Regions from separate parts of the Neobacillus sedimentimangrovi genome, predicted to be linked through region 1. Evidence: predicted binding sites of a transcription regulator. Region 1 holds the regulator's gene; the other holds the start of a gene.

Region 1 (8,187 bases):
AGAGGCAGAAAATTGGGAGAGGCAATGATGCGAAAACTTATGGCAGTTGCCCGTGAAATGGGAGCTAAGAGCATGACGCTTGAGGTTAGGGTAACGAACGAGGTTGCACAATCTCTTTATCGAAAACTTGGTTTTCAAAATGGGGGCATTCGGAAAAATTATTATTCAGATAATCAAGAGGATGCCTTAGTGATGTGGGTGAATTTATGAAAAAGGATCAATGGATATTAGGAATTGAAACAAGTTGTGACGAGACAGCGGTAGCAATTATAAAAAATGGTCGTGAAATTGTGGCCAATGTTGTCGCGTCACAAATAGAAAGCCATAAACGTTTTGGTGGAGTGGTACCAGAAATTGCTTCACGACATCATGTAGAACAAATAACAATCGTGATGGAAGAGGCCTTAAAGCAGGCAAATATTACCTTTGCAGAAATAGATGCCATTGCAGTAACGGAGGGGCCTGGATTAGTGGGCGCCCTATTGATAGGTGTAAATGCAGCAAAGGCGCTTGCATTTGCCCATAATAAACCACTTGTACCTGTACACCATATTGCTGGTCACATTTATGCTAACCGATTAGTGACCGAGCTAAAGTTTCCACTTTTAGCGTTAGTAGTCTCAGGCGGTCATACGGAGCTGGTTTATATGAAAGAGCATGGCCATTTTGAGGTAATAGGGGAAACGCGTGATGATGCTGCTGGAGAAGCTTATGATAAGGTAGCAAGAACATTAAACTTGCCTTACCCTGGAGGTCCTCATATTGACCGCCTAGCACATGAAGGATGTCCGGTAATTGATTTGCCACGTGCCTGGCTTGAGGAAGGTTCTTATGATTTTAGCTTTAGTGGATTAAAATCAGCTGTTATTAATACCGTTCATAATGCCGCTCAGCGAGGGGAGACAATTGCTCCCGAGGATCTAGCAGCCAGTTTTCAGGAAAGTGTTATCGATGTTTTAGTAACTAAAACCAAAAAGGCTGTTGAGGAATATGGAGTGAAGCAATTACTGGTTGCAGGTGGTGTGGCTGCAAATAAGGGACTTAGAAGTGCCCTTGAAAAAACCTTCTCTGATGGAAAGATTGAGTTAGTGATTCCTCCATTATCACTTTGTACTGATAATGCGGCCATGATCGCTGCGGCTGGCAGTGTTATGTTTGAAAAAGGAATCAGAGCAGATCTGTCACTTAACGCTATTCCAGGTCTGGACATTGAAATTTATAATACTTGACCCTTCCTATGTGGAAGGGTTTTTTTCATGACAGAAAATAGCTTCTAACATTTATTTGAAATTTGGAGTAAGTATGTTAAAGAGTTAATCAAACGTTTGATTAAACAAATTGAAAAACTAATCAAACGATTAATTAATTAAAATGGTTTATATCTTACTATATATGGAAAGTTATGAGACTAATGAACTGTTTAATTGGGAGCAAAATTTTTATAAAATTTACTTAAGTTGTGGATAAAGTTTGGAAAGATAAATCAAAATTTTCTTTATTTGTTGATAAGTTTATAAATTTTGTTGATATTGTGGATAAATACGATTTTTGTTGTGGATATAGTGGATAAGCCCTATGGATAATTGAAATAAAAGATTTTTAGATGTGAATAAGTCTGTGGAAGAAACGGGGCTTTTGGTCTACGTAAAATAAAGAACCGGGCCCTTTCAGACCCGGTTATCCACATTATTCGGCTAACGTTGCCCATTCTTCCATTAACTGTTCGAGTTCCGCTTTTGCTTTTTCATTTTTTATGTTAATCTCCAATACTTTTTCATGATCTTGAAAGATTTCAGGTTGGCATAATTGCTGTTCTAAATCTTGTATTAGCTCCTCAAGCTCTTCAATTCGTAACTCTATTTCCTCTAATTTTCGCTTACGTTGACGTTCTAGTTTTTTCGATTCTTTATCTTGCTTATAATTCCTTTTTGCGGATGAATCAGCGGTATCCACCTCATTTTTTTGTGAAGCTTTTTGAGAGAGAGCTGCAAGTTCTTCTTGCTCTAGTTTTTTCTCTACATAATAATCATAATCCCCAAGATATTCCGTGCTGCCTTCAGGGCTTAGCTCCAGTATTTTGGTTGCAATTCGATTAATGAAATATCTGTCATGGGAAACAAACACAATTGTTCCCGGATAATCGATTAAGGCATTTTCAAGAACTTCCTTACTGTCAATATCCAAATGGTTGGTCGGTTCGTCCAATATTAGCAAGTTTGCCTTTTTCAACATAAGCTTGGCTAGAGCCAATCTCGCTTTTTCACCGCCACTTAAAGAAGAGACATTTTTTAAAACATCATCACCGGAAAATAAGAAATTCCCTAAAACAGTTCGGATCTCCTTTTCCGTCATTAGCGGGTATTCATCCCAGAGCTCATTTAACACACGCTTATTTGAGGTTAAGTTGGCATGTTCTTGATCGTAATAACCAATGGAGAGATTTGTCCCATAGCGAACCTCTCCGGATAGGGCAGGAAGTTTTTTTAGGAGCGTTTTTAATAATGTAGACTTACCTATACCGTTAGGACCGACGACGGCAATACTGTCTCCTCGATATACCCGAAAGGAAATATTCTCAGAAACTTTTTTCCCGTTATACCCAATGGCTAGTGAATCTACAGCTAATACGTCATTGCCACTTTGTTTGTCAATTTCAAATGAAAAGGAAGCAGATTTTTCGTCTCCTAATGGACGGTCCATAATTTCCATTTTCTCTAGCTTTTTTCGGCGGCTTTGGGCACGTTTTGTCGTAGAGGCCCGTGCTAAGTTCCGCTGGATAAAGTCCTTTAAGGCCGCTATTTCTTCCTGTTGCTTTTCATAGAGCTTCATTTCCCGTTCATAATTGGCCGCCTTTTGCTCTAGATATGAGCTATAATTGCCAATGTAGCGTTGGATTTGTGTGCGGGAAATTTCATATACTTGAGTAACGATTTTATCTAAAAAATATCGGTCGTGAGAGACAATTAATATCGCACCATCATAACCCTGTAAGTATTGCTCTAGCCAGGAAAGTGTTTCAATATCAAGATGGTTGGTCGGCTCGTCCAAAATTAAAATGTCTGGTTTTGTTAATAGTAGTTTCCCCAAGGCGAGGCGTGTTTTTTGGCCACCGCTTAAACTGGAGATCATGACAGACGAATCTGGAAAGCTTAAACCGTGAAGGACAGACCGTATTTCGGCTTCATATTGATAGCCACCCTGCTCTTTAAATGTTACTTGAAGCTGGTCATATTCTTTTAGGATTTTTTCATATTTTTCTTGATCCTCAAAAACACTTGGGTCAGACATTTGCTCTTCAAGTCTTCGCAAGGACTTTTCCATCGTGCGAAGCTCTTCAAATACAGTCAGCATTTCCTCCCAAATGGATAAATTGGATTCTAGTCCAGTGTTTTGGGCTAAATAGCCAATAGTGACATCCTTTGGTTTAATGATTTCCCCGCCGTCATAACTGAGCTGGCCGGCGATAATCTTAAGCAAAGTTGATTTTCCCGCGCCGTTTCGGCCAACAAGGGCGACACGGTCCCGGGATTGTAATTCTAGCTTTATATTCGATAAAATAAGGTCAGCACCATAATATTTTTGTAGTTGATTAACTTGTAATAAAATCATTATTTTCACCTCTATACATAGGAATAGTGTACCGTATTCCCGATTGGTCATCAATAAAGTAAAAAAATGTCATCATGCGTTCAAACTTACGCACACATATCGGTCAAAATATTGTATGATTTTATGGGAGGCTTTTTTTATATGGCTGAATTTACTCACTTTAATGAACAAGGCAGAGCAAAGATGGTGGACGTCAGCGAAAAGCCGGAAACGGCACGAACGGCCATCGCTTGTTCCAGTATCACTGTTAGCAAGGAAATTTATGATAAAATAGTAAACAATGAAATGAAAAAAGGCGATGTTCTGGCTGTGGCTCAAGTAGCGGCTATTATGGCAGCCAAAAAAACATGGGATATTATTCCAATGTGCCACCCAATTCCCTTAACAGGTGTCGATATTAGTTTTTCTTGGGGACAAATAGTGAACGGACAATATACTTTGCATATCGAAGCATTAGTTAAAACAAAAGGAAGTACAGGTGTAGAGATGGAAGCGCTCACAGCTGCTTCTGTTTGTGCTTTAACTATTTATGATATGTGTAAAGCAGTAGATAAAGGTATGGTAATTGGACCGACTTTTTTGGTAGAGAAAACTGGCGGGAAAAATGGTGATTTTAAAAGAGAAATGTAATGAATAATTTGTGCGGGGTGAAGGAGTATATGACAAATGAAACGACGAAAATACCGCAGGCAACGGCCAAGAGGCTACCCTTATATTATCGTTTCATCAAAAACCTGCATTCGTCAGGGAAACAAAGGGTCTCTTCGGCCGAACTTAGTGAAGCGGTAAAGGTTGATTCAGCTACAATAAGAAGAGATTTTTCTTATTTTGGCGCTTTGGGGAAAAAAGGATATGGTTACAATGTCAATTATCTGCTCAGTTTTTTCCGAAAAACGCTTGACCAGGATGAATTAACAAAGGTTGCCTTAATAGGGGTAGGGAACCTTGGTACTGCATTTTTACATTATAATTTTTTAAAAAATAATAATACAAAAATTGAGTGTGCCTTTGATGTAGATCCTGCAAAAATTGGTACATCTATAGGAGAAGTTCCGGTTTACTCCATGGATGAGTTGGAACGAATTTTGATGGAGGAAAATATCCAGGTAGTCATTTTAACCGTACCTGCAAATGTGGCACAAGTTATTACTGATCAAATTGTAAAAACGAATGTCAAAGGGATCTTGAATTTCACCCCTGCGAGGTTAAATGTCCCTCCGTCAATTCGCGTTCATCACATCGATTTGGCCATCGAGCTACAGTCATTAGTATATTTTTTAAAGCATTATCCAAATAATGAGGAAATAGAGGAATAACATTAAAAGGGCTTTTCACTATTAAAGTGAAAAGTCCTTTTCTTTAAATTGATAGAATTCTCCTAGGAATAAACAAGATCATGCCTTAATCAAAAGAAAAAGGTGATAGGCACAATGTAAATTTTTTACACGGTGCCTGTCACCTTATTTTTTGAGCTGATCCTTATATTTAAAATGAAAGTGGATCATTTTTAGGCCGGAGCCAAAATCAAAAGTGGCGAGGATGACCAAGAGATAGCTGAAAAAACCCCAGCCATTATTTTGGACATCCTCAATTGCAAAATAGGTAAATAAGCTTCCAAGTAGGAAGTAGATTAATCCGGAAAACAAAGGTGAACGTCTCATTAGAAGAATCCTCCGATAAAGTTTTGAACCGCTTCTGCCTCTTTAAGCAGTCGCTCAATGTCTTCTTTGTAAACAGACTGCACCAATACGACCAATGTATTCATCGATACATGGGCAAAAATCGGTACAAGAATGGTTTTAGTTTTTACATATAGATAAGCAAATGAAAAGCCCATTGAAGAATAAATGAGAATATGTACTGGCTCCATATGAACGATAGCAAAAATAACAGAACTAATTAATGCTGCGATAAAGAAATGAAACCTTTTATGTAAAGCTCCGAAAATAATTTTTCGAAAAACAATCTCTTCTAAAATCGGCCCAATAATACTGGTAACTAGGACGGCAAGTGGAAAGGTTTCAATAATGCCTAATATTTGCTGGGTATTTTCAGAGCCCATTTCAATACCGAGAAGATTTTCTATTATAGCAGCTGCATACTGGGCAAATAAGGCGAGAAAAAATCCTAAAATGGCCCACTTGATCAAGCTCCCCGCTGATAAGCTTCTTTCACTTTTCCCTCCAGTTCTTATTTCTTTTCTTAATATAAATAAAATAATGATAAGCGCAATAGTAAAACTAGCGATGAGCCAAATAGGAGTAGCTAATCCCGGATCCACACCCGTAAATTTAAAGCTAATCATCAATAAAGGAATCGCTACTAAGTTGGATAGATGCATACAAATATACACAATTAAAATAATCCAATATTCCTTTTTCAATAGTATGTCTCCTTTAGTTCTATTATTTTATTACCATTCTAACGTTAAAAGTCATTTAGTTTCAATGTAGAATACGTTTTAAAAAAGCGAAATAAATATTCAATTATTTACATACGATAGTAGGGTGGAAAAAAAATACATACTTTTTCAAAAAAATTTAAACATGATACTTGCAAAAGATTTTTAGATTCTTTATTATAATAATTGTGTTAGCACTCATTGAGTGTGAGTGCTAACAATGAATTATGAGCACATAGATTTGAGGAGGTTGTTTTTAGTGTTAAGACCATTAGGTGATCGCATTATCATCGAACTAGTTGAAACAGAAGAAAAAACTGCAAGCGGTATCGTTTTACCTGATACAGCAAAAGAAAAGCCTCAGGAAGGAAAAGTTGTAGCTGTAGGTACTGGCCGCGTGCTTGACAACGGTGAGCGCGTAGCTGTTGAAGTTTCTGTAGGCGATCGCATCATCTTCTCAAAATACGCAGGTACTGAAGTGAAATACCAAGGTACTGAATACTTAATTTTACGTGAAAGTGATATTCTTGCTGTAGTAGAGTAAGATTTAAGACTTAAAAAATAACAAGTTTCTAATATACGAGGAGGTTCTTTAACATGGCTAAAGAGATTAAGTTTAGTGAAGACGCTCGCCGTGCGATGCTTCGCGGTGTAGATACACTTGCAAATGCAGTAAAAGTAACTCTTGGACCTAAAGGACGTAACGTGGTTCTTGAGAAAAAATTTGGTTCTCCACTTATCACTAACGATGGTGTAACAATTGCAAAAGAAATCGAATTAGAAGATGCATTTGAAAACATGGGTGCAAAGCTTGTTGCTGAAGTTGCAAGCAAAACAAACGATGTTGCCGGTGACGGTACAACAACTGCAACTGTTCTTGCTCAAGCAATGATCCGCGAAGGCTTAAAGAACGTTACTGCTGGTGCGAACCCAATGGGCATCCGCAAAGGTATTGAAAAAGCAGTAGCTACTGCTGTTGAAGAATTAAAAGCAATCTCCAAGCCAATCGAAGGTAAATCTTCAATCGCACAAGTTGCTTCAATCTCTGCTGCTGACGAAGAAGTTGGCCAATTAATCGCTGAAGCAATGGAACGTGTTGGTAACGACGGTGTTATCACAATCGAAGAATCTAAAGGCTTCACTACTGAGTTAGATGTAGTTGAAGGTATGCAATTTGATCGTGGTTACGCTTCTCCATACATGGTAACTAACACAGACAAAATGGAAGCTGTTTTAGAAAATCCATACATTTTAATCACTGATAAGAAGATCTCAAACATTCAAGAAATTCTTCCAGTTCTTGAGCAAGTTGTACAACAAGGTAAACCATTACTTTTAATTGCTGAAGATATTGAAGGTGAAGCACTTGCTACTCTAGTATTGAACAAGCTTCGCGGTACATTCAATGCAGTAGCTGTTAAGGCTCCAGGCTTTGGTGACCGTCGTAAAGCAATGCTTGAAGACATCGCTACATTAACTGGTGGTGAAGTAATCACTGAAGACCTTGGTCGTGAACTTAAATCTACAACAATCGCTCAACTAGGACGCGCTGGTAAAGTTGTTGTTACAAAAGAAAACACAACGATCGTTGAAGGTGCTGGTGACGCTGAAGCAATCCAAGCTCGTGTAAACCAAATCCGCGTTCAATTAGAAGAAACTACTTCTGAATTCGATCGTGAAAAATTACAAGAACGTCTTGCTAAATTAGCTGGTGGCGTTGCGGTAATCAAAGTTGGTGCTGCAACTGAAACAGAATTAAAAGAGCGCAAGCTTCGCATCGAAGACGCATTAAACTCAACTCGTGCGGCTGTTGAAGAAGGTATTGTATCCGGTGGTGGCGTTGCTCTTCTAAATGTTTACAACAAAGTGGCTCAACTTCAAGAAGAAGGCGATGTAGCAACAGGTGTGAACATCGTATTACGTGCGATGGAAGCTCCAGTTCGTACGATCGTTGAAAATGCTGGCCTTGAAGGTTCTGTTGTCGTTGAACGCTTAAAACGCGAAGAAGTTGGCGTAGGTTTCAACGCAGCAACTGGCGAGTGGGTAAACATGATCGAAGCTGGTATCGTTGACCCAACAAAAGTTACTCGTTCTGCTCTTCAAAACGCAGCTTCTGTAGCGGCTATGTTCTTAACAACTGAAGCAGTTGTTGCAGACAAGCCTGAAGAAAACAAAGG
Region 2 (8,187 bases), on a different contig from region 1:
AAAGCCTGTTTCTGTATCGGATAACCAGCCTTTCAAAGCTTCAATGCCTAGCAAATCACCGATTCCACTAAATGCACTTACGAAAATAAATTGCCAAATAAATCCTAAAATAAGTCCACCAATTAGGTTGGGCATGAAAAATATAGTCCGTAAGAAGTTACTAGTTTTCATTCCTTGTGTAACTAACAAGGCAAGTCCTAAACCAAGAACATTAAGTAAGATCACTGATACAACAGCAAATTTAATAGTGAACCACAATGATGCTCTGAATTCTTCGTCCTTAAATAAATCAATATAGTTGGCAAATCCTAAAAATTCGGTAGCGGTCAGACCATTCCAGTTGGTGAAAGAATAATAAATTCCAAAAAGTAATGGGATGATGACGACAAGGCCTAACCCTAATAGGACCGGCGTCAAAAATATCCAAAATGATATATCCCGATTTCTCACCTAAACCCCCCCTGTAATAATTCCCGATCAATTAAGGGAATAAATGTAGCACCTTTGGCAAATAGAATAATAATCATCACTAGTTTTTTAATAGCTAACGAAGCAACAATTACTGCTTCGTTAGCTAGCATATATTCATTTGAGGGTCAAACTTAAGCGTTTGTCCGCCTTATTGACATTTTCTTCTGGTTATTTACGTGATTTTTCCCAAGCTTCTTGGGCTTTTTTAATTGCTTCGTCCCAAGTACTTTCACCACTTAAATATTTTTGCATATTTACAGCTAATACCCCTTCTTGCCATCCAGTTGGTGATCCTAAGAATACCCAGCCAATGGTATTACCTTCAGAAGCATATTTGTAAATTTCTTTTGAAAGTGGATCAGCAATTTTAGATGTGTCATAGCCTTCATACGCCGGGATAAATTTAAAGTCTTCCAATACAGCTGTTTTACCAGCATCAGAAGTATACATCCAGTCTAAGAATTCCTTAGCAGCTGTTACTTCTTTTTCATCACTCTTCTTATTTACAGCCCAGTACATTGGAACTCCTACAGGTAATTTACCTTCGAAGCCTTCAACTGGAATTGGAACAAAACCAATATTCTTTTCTGCAAATTCAGGATCGATATCATAGATAGAGTTGTAAGTCCAGTTCCCTTGTTGGATCATGGCAACTTTTCCTAATGAGAATAATTGTTCTACTTGTTGAGAATAATCAAGGCTTAATACAGGCTGAACAGAGTACTTCGCTTGTAAATCAAGCATTCTTTTCAATTCTTCAGACTTTGTGAAAGGAGCGGATTTGGCATTATATGCTTCAACAACACTATGATTAAAATCAGGCGCCATGAAAACGTTTGCTAAATGGTTACCAATAACCCATTGTTCTTTAGCCGCTAATGCAAATACTGCCTCAATCCCTAACTCTTTCTTTTTACTATCTAAAGTTTTTACTGCCTTTTCTAAATCTTCATATGTTTTAATAGACGCCGGGTCAATTCCAGCCTTTTTAAATACTTTCTTGTTGTAAATAAATCCATAACCTTCTTGGTTAAATGGCAATCCAAGAACTTCCTCGCCATCCTTCACACTATCAAGAGTTCCTTCAAGTGCTGCCTTTGCTGCTTTTGTTTCTGACAGGTCCGCAAGGTAATCCCTATAGTTTTGGACATCTGATGGTCCACCTACGTTAAAGATATCTGGTTCATCGCCAGAAGAGAAGGCTGCTTTTAAAGCTGCACCATAGTCGTTACCGCCACCAACAGTTTTTACATTGATCTTTATATCAGGATGTTCTTTTTCGAATTGCTTCACAAGGTCTTCAAATTGGTTTTTAAATTCAACCTTAAATTGGAAGATATCAACCGTTACTTTATCCCCACTACTGGCTTTCTCTTTATCATCGCCTGTACCACCGCATGCTCCCAATACAACACTTGACGCTAACAATGTTGATAAAAGACCAGCATACAACTTTTTCCCCTTCATTTCTTTTCCTCCTAATAAACTTGTAATTTTCAATAGTTTTTCATGAATTCGTTTGCATAAATTCACGAAAAAAACATCACTATAAGCAAACGCTTCCAATTCAAATTTAAAATTAATCTATTAAGTACTAGGTAGAGTATATTAATAAAACCTATTTATAATTACGAAAACGTTTGCATTACGTGATTGATTTAATATTACCATAGCCTACCTATGTATACAAGAATTTTCAGATATTTTTATATAAATCTATTTGTTAAATTTCATAAAATTCCTAAAATAAAAAAAGATTCCCGTTCCTTCCTGAAGAAGTGACGAGAATCCTGTTAATTACTCCTTATCTGGACTGTTCACCATGATTCCTGCTACTTGTGTCAATCGATCATAGAAGGCTTGACCAGCAGGATTTTTATCTAGACCGATTTCTTCAAATGCTTCCTTCATGCAACGAAGCCAGCATTGGGCTCTTTTTGGTGTGATTTCAAATGGTAAATGGCGCTCTCTCATAGCTGGAGGTCCAAATTCTTGACTGTATAGGGGAGGTCCTCCTAAAAATTGCGGCAGGAACATGCGCTGCTTTCGCTTGATTTCTTCGATATCCCCTTCAAATAATGGCGCTAAATCGGGGTCGGCGTAAACGCGTGGATAAAATGCGTCAACCAGTTTATCTATAGTTTCTTGTCCACCGATCTCCGTGTAAAGTGATTTAAAAGGGTATTCCATTTTTTTCACCCCCTCTTCCATTTTCTCTTTTTTTCATTATAAAGAATTGCTTTGCGAAGTTTTGTGATTTAAATCACGTTTTTGTTTGACATCCATTGGCACGTCTATTAAGATTAAGTTTTTCCATCCATACTTTTGCCTTATACTTATCATACCAATGAAATGGATTCATACTTAGGTATTCAAATTAATTTTTTCCAAAATTGTGTCATTGACCCGTATTTCCTTTTATATTAATATATTAGCTTGTTAATAATGATAAAGTGGTTCGAAACCATCCCACTATAAAAAACTAAGGAGAATTTCATATGGAAAATACATCAAACATGTTAGATGCTCGTCAAACAATGAGCAGAGAAGGCAGCAAGGTACGGGGCATTGTTGTGAACGGAATTGTGGCGGCATTGTATATTGCTGTTTCAGCCATGATTGCACCATTTGGGTTTACCCAAGTTCAGTTCCGTGTTTCGGAAATATTTAACCATCTCATCGTTTTCAACAAAAAGTACCTGTACGGGATTATTTTAGGTGTATTTTTAACAAACCTATTCTTTTCCCCGATGAAGGCCTATGACCTCATTTTCGGTGTCGGCCAATCTTTACTTGCATTGACCATAACAATCGTTTCTGCACGCTATGTTAAAAGCATTTGGAAACGAATGATGATTAATACACTTGTATTTACGTTTACTATGTTCTTGATTGCACTTGAACTTCATTTGGCATTTGATTTACCATTCCTATTTACTTGGTTAACTACGGCCGCGGGTGAATTTGTTGTATTGGCTGTCGGCATGCCAATTATGTACCTCATTCATAAACGCGTCCGTTTTGATAAAATATGAAAATAAGAAGTAAGAGCTGTTGCTTAGGTGAACAAACCGGGCAGCGGCTCTTTTTTATGGTAATTTTTTGAAAGAAGAAATACAATGAAGTTAGTCCTAAATGAATTAGGATGTACAGTGATTTATAAAATTGATTAGATAGGAGAGGATTCGATTGCTTCAACGTCCAGAGGTAAATGAGTTCCCAGAGTACTATGTCCCGTATGTATCATTAGTACCTGAGGGGGATTTGATTCCAATTCTTCAAGAGAATCTTAAGAAAATGATCAAACTTTTTGATGGGATTTCGGAAGAAGACAGCTATTACCGTTATGGGGAAGGGAAATGGAGTATTAAAGAAGTCCTCGGTCACATTACAGATACTGAAAGAATCATGAGCTATCGGCTCATGCGTATCGGTCGCGGCGACAAAACACCTTTAGCAGGGTTTGACGAGGAATTCTTTGTCAATCATTCTAAAGTCAATGAATTGCCTGTAAAGAAGATTCTTGATGACTTTATTGCCACAAGAAAAGCCACCATTACCTTAATAGAAAACATGCCAACTGAAGCTTGGACGAACGAAGGGAACGCCAATAACACAAAGGTCACTACCCGGGCGATCGCCTACATTCTTGCCGGCCATGAAATTCACCACCGCCATATTATAGAAGCAAGATACTTATCAAACTTAAAATAATTGAGCATGCCCTCCTGTCCTCGAGTCAGACATTTTTTCTATGCCTATCGAAAAAAATGTTAAAAATAAGGCTCGATTAGAAATAAACCGCCATGCAGCAAACGGCATGACGGTTTTATTATCCCAATTTTGCTCTTGATGTAGCAGGCTTGTATTTTCTCATTGGACCGTATTCTAAGATTTCCTGAAGATATAAGTTCCCTTTTGGGCTCCTTTTTTTAAGTAATTCCATTAAATATGTAATATCATCCATCGCTCTATGTGTTTGAATGTTGGTGATTTCATGGGCTTCAAGCAGCGTAATTAATTTTCCGTTAGGGAAACCATATTGCTTCCATGGTACATTCCTCATCGTACAATACCACTTCATGTCATTAACCTCTGGATACATATGGTATAGAAAACTACGGTCAAAGGAAGCATTATGGGCAAACACCGCATCTGCCCTATGAAAATAGGTTCTTATTTTTACATCACTGAATCTTTTTCCACGCACAAGATCAAATGGGATTCCATGGACTTGAAAGGCCCTATCATAATTTCTACGAGCTGAATCTGATATCGGCTCCCTTAAAAAAGAATCTTCTTCTAAAACTTCTATTATTTCACCTGTATCCTCATGATAAGAAAAAAGCTTTAAAGCAAGTTCAATGACCTCATCTGTAGTCGGGCCTAAACCTGTCGTTTCCACATCCAACAGTAATCCATAGCACACCTGATTCCTCAATGCCATCATCCCTTAAATCGAAAATTTCCTTTATTATATCAAATATTCCCTAACCATCCTATAGAGACACCATTCCCTCAATACTATTAAACCCCGGAATACATGATGTTGACCTATCTATTTTTCATGACAATTGCAATGTAATAAAATGTTCAAGTCTTTTTGACTAATATGTGAAATAGTGAACAAAATCGTCTTCATTTAAGAACGATTTGCTATATTAATAGTGTAATAAATAATTTACCTTTCATTAAGGAGATGTATTAATATGTTTAACACATTTCTAAGGGAAAACAAAATTGCCGCTGGTATTTTAACCGTATTGCGTTTATTTCTTGGATATTCTTGGTTCACAGCAGGTCTTGGAAAAATAACTGGTGGATTTGACGCCTCTGGTTTCTTGAAAAATGCCATTGCCAATCCGGTGAAAGGTCCTGACGGAAGCGTTGTTTATGGCTGGTATGTAGATTTCTTACAAGGCTTTGCTCTACCAAATGTTGAACTCTTCAACATTCTCATTCCTTGGGGTGAAACATTAGTTGGTTTGGGATTACTATTAGGCTGCTTAACCACTGCTGCAATGTTCTTTGGTTTAGTGATGAACTTCTCTTTCTTCCTCGCAGGAACGGTTTCTCACAACCCAACGGACATTTTCCTCGGATTCATCATCTTAGCAGCTGGCTATAATGCTGGTCGCTACGGATTAGATCGCTGGGTCGTACCATTTATTCGTAAAACAACATTAAAAACAGATAATCGAGTAAAACATAATGCTTAACATTCACAAAAATACGCCTCTATCGCATTTCGCGAATGAGGCGTTTTATTTTTTAGTTCGTTTTACCCATTATTTTTCATTATATCTTCTTTATTCACAAACCAGTTCGTTACCTGTGTTAGAATGGCAAAGACCAAAAAGAAATTCATTGCCCATACATTGACAAACGGGGCAATGCCACCAAATTCAATGGTTACATTGCCTTTCAGTTTCATGACAATCATCGACTCAATAAAAACCAAGAAAAAACCAATTACCCCTGCAACTGCCGCTAGTAACATTCCTTTTCCCCCTGTTACACTCCTATTTAGAAAAAAGTTTGGCAAAATTATGACTTATAATTCCATTATATCGCCGGACGATTATTAACTAAAGGAATTACTTTTCAAAACCTCAAGGAATTGGCAAATGCTATCTCATTAAATGGAAATTACCTTGGACTTCGCGATTTCTGCTGCGACATCTACAATCATGTCTTCTTGCCCGCCAACCACTTTTCGCTTGCCCAGTTCTATTAAAATATCGCGGGAATCAATTCCAAATTTGGCCGCGGCCCGTTTAGCATGGAGAGCAAAACTTGAGTATACACCTGCATATCCCAATGTAAGGCTATCCCTTGTAATTTCCTGCGGTGTTTGCAAAATGGGGGCGATCATGTCTTCGGCTAAATCCATCATTTTATACAAATCTACACCAGTCTTGATTCCCATACGGTCTAGAACGGCCACAAGCACTTCTGTTTGCGTATTGCCAGCACCAGCTCCTAAGCAACGGACACTGCCGTCAATGCGAGTAGCCCCCTCCTTAATAGCAGCAAGTGTATTGGCCATCGCCAGAGATAAATTATTATGGCCGTGAAAACCTACATTCACTCCGATGGATTGTTTAAGAGCACGAATTCTTTCGGCTACTTGATCTGGAAGCAAATAACCGGCCGAATCGACCACATAAACGGTATCCGCCCCGTAGCTCTCCATTAATTTTGCCTGTTCCACCAATTTTTCAATAGGAGCCATGTGAGCCATCATTAAAAACCCGACTGTTTCCATCCCTAAATCTTTAGCGGCATGTATATGCTGTAAAGCCACATCTGCCTCGGTCACATGAGTAGCAATACGCGCCATTTTCGCTCCTAATTTGGCCGCTTCTTTCAGATCTTTTACCGTCCCAATACCCGGAAGAAGGAGAACCGCAATCTTTGAACGGTCGGCCACGGTTACTGCTGCTTCAATTAATTCCATTTCATTTGTACGGGAAAGACCATACTGTAAGGATGAGCCGGCTAGTCCATCCCCATGGGATACTTCAATATATGGAACACCTGCATCATTTAACGCCTTGGCTACTTTTATTACCTGTTCAACCGTATATTGATGGGAGATCGCATGGCTCCCATCTCGTAAGGCGACTTCCGTGATATAAATATCTCTGGTCATGTTCTAGTTATCTCCTTTCTATTACACTAGTTGTTTGGCTAATTGATTTTTTGCGAATTCTTCCGCTACCTTTACCCCTGCTGCTGTCATAATATCGAGATTGCCGGAGTATTTCGGCAAATAGTCACCCGCTCCTTCCACTTCAAGGAAGATTGTAATTTTACTGCCGTCAATGATAGGGTCAGTCCGTAGGCGGTATCCAGGAACATACGATTGAACGGTTTTTTCCATTTGTTTAATGGATTCAACGATTTTTGCTTCGTCCATCGTTCCCTCTTCAACAAGGGCATAAACCGTGTTTCTCATTAAAATTGGCGGTTCAGCCGGATTTAAAATGATAATGGCTTTCCCTTTCTTTGCACCGCCAATCTCTACAATTCCCCGTGACGTCGTTTCGGTAAACTCATCGATGTTTGCCCTAGTTCCCGGCCCTGCGCTCCGACTTGAGATCGTAGCCACTATTTCGGCATATTCAACCGGACTCACCCGGTTTACTGCGTGTACCATCGGAATCGTTGCTTGACCACCGCATGTAATGAGATTGATATTATCTGCGTCCAAATTAGTTCCCATGTTGACAGCTGGAACAACAAACGGTCCTCTTGCTGCCGGCGTCATATCAATGACTTTTTTCCCCGCTTTTTTTAACAACTTTGCATGGCGTATATGTGCTTTTGCTGAGGTGGCGTCAAACACAATATCAGCGAGTTCTGGGCGTTCAAGAAATCCGTCAATTCCTGTATCAATAGCGGTGTACCCTAACTCTCTGGCCCGTTTTAACCCCTCTGACTCTGGATCAATTCCAATGACTGAGGTAAGCTCCAACACATCGGAACGCCCAAGCTTCATCATCAGATCTGTTCCAATATTCCCTGAACCTAGAATCGCTACTTTTACTTTTGCCAAACCCATTCTCCTCCTCTTAAACTTTTATTAAAATAATCTACCCTCTACAGATGTACAGGTTTTTGTTGATAACCCATATTTCGTGAAATCGTGGCCGCCGCTTCTTTCATCCGTCGAATGATTTCCGTCTGGCTTTCATCACCCATCCTAAATTT

The links. The regulator Rex, encoded in region 1, represses fermentation and respiration genes when NADH is low (regulators of the CRP and FNR family bind a similar motif). The targets are predictions, from matches to a motif close to TTGTGAAATATTTCACAA.
Region 2: GZA11_RS02725 (DoxX family membrane protein) is a predicted target of Rex. The motif match lies at 5,084-5,101, and genes of this name have one in related genera.

What each region holds. Positions count from the first base shown of each region.
Region 1 is NZ_JAAFZF010000015.1:2,041-10,227, forward strand. It holds gene rimI (ribosomal protein S18-alanine N-acetyltransferase) at 1-210, shown strand, start outside; gene tsaD (tRNA (adenosine(37)-N6)-threonylcarbamoyltransferase complex transferase subunit TsaD) at 207-1,229, shown strand; gene GZA11_RS07140 (ABC-F family ATP-binding cassette domain-containing protein) at 1,687-3,609, opposite strand; gene moaC (cyclic pyranopterin monophosphate synthase MoaC) at 3,751-4,239, shown strand; gene GZA11_RS07150 (redox-sensing transcriptional repressor Rex) at 4,269-4,925, shown strand; gene GZA11_RS07155 (YdiK family protein) at 5,070-5,270, opposite strand; gene GZA11_RS07160 (CPBP family intramembrane glutamic endopeptidase) at 5,270-5,992, opposite strand; gene groES (co-chaperone GroES) at 6,270-6,554, shown strand; gene groL (chaperonin GroEL) at 6,608-8,187, shown strand, end outside.
Region 2 is NZ_JAAFZF010000003.1:110,472-118,658, reverse strand. It holds gene GZA11_RS02755 (carbohydrate ABC transporter permease) at 1-450, opposite strand, end outside; gene GZA11_RS02750 (ABC transporter substrate-binding protein) at 640-1,938, opposite strand; gene GZA11_RS02745 (globin domain-containing protein) at 2,269-2,661, opposite strand; PreQ1 riboswitch class I at 2,919-2,963, shown strand; gene GZA11_RS02740 (QueT transporter family protein) at 3,009-3,506, shown strand; gene GZA11_RS02735 (DinB family protein) at 3,661-4,185, shown strand; gene GZA11_RS02730 (exonuclease domain-containing protein) at 4,304-4,912, opposite strand; gene GZA11_RS02725 (DoxX family membrane protein) at 5,181-5,690, shown strand; gene GZA11_RS02720 (hypothetical protein) at 5,753-5,971, opposite strand; gene dmpG (4-hydroxy-2-oxovalerate aldolase) at 6,110-7,126, opposite strand; gene GZA11_RS02710 (acetaldehyde dehydrogenase (acetylating)) at 7,148-8,032, opposite strand; gene GZA11_RS02705 (IclR family transcriptional regulator) at 8,077-8,187, opposite strand, start outside.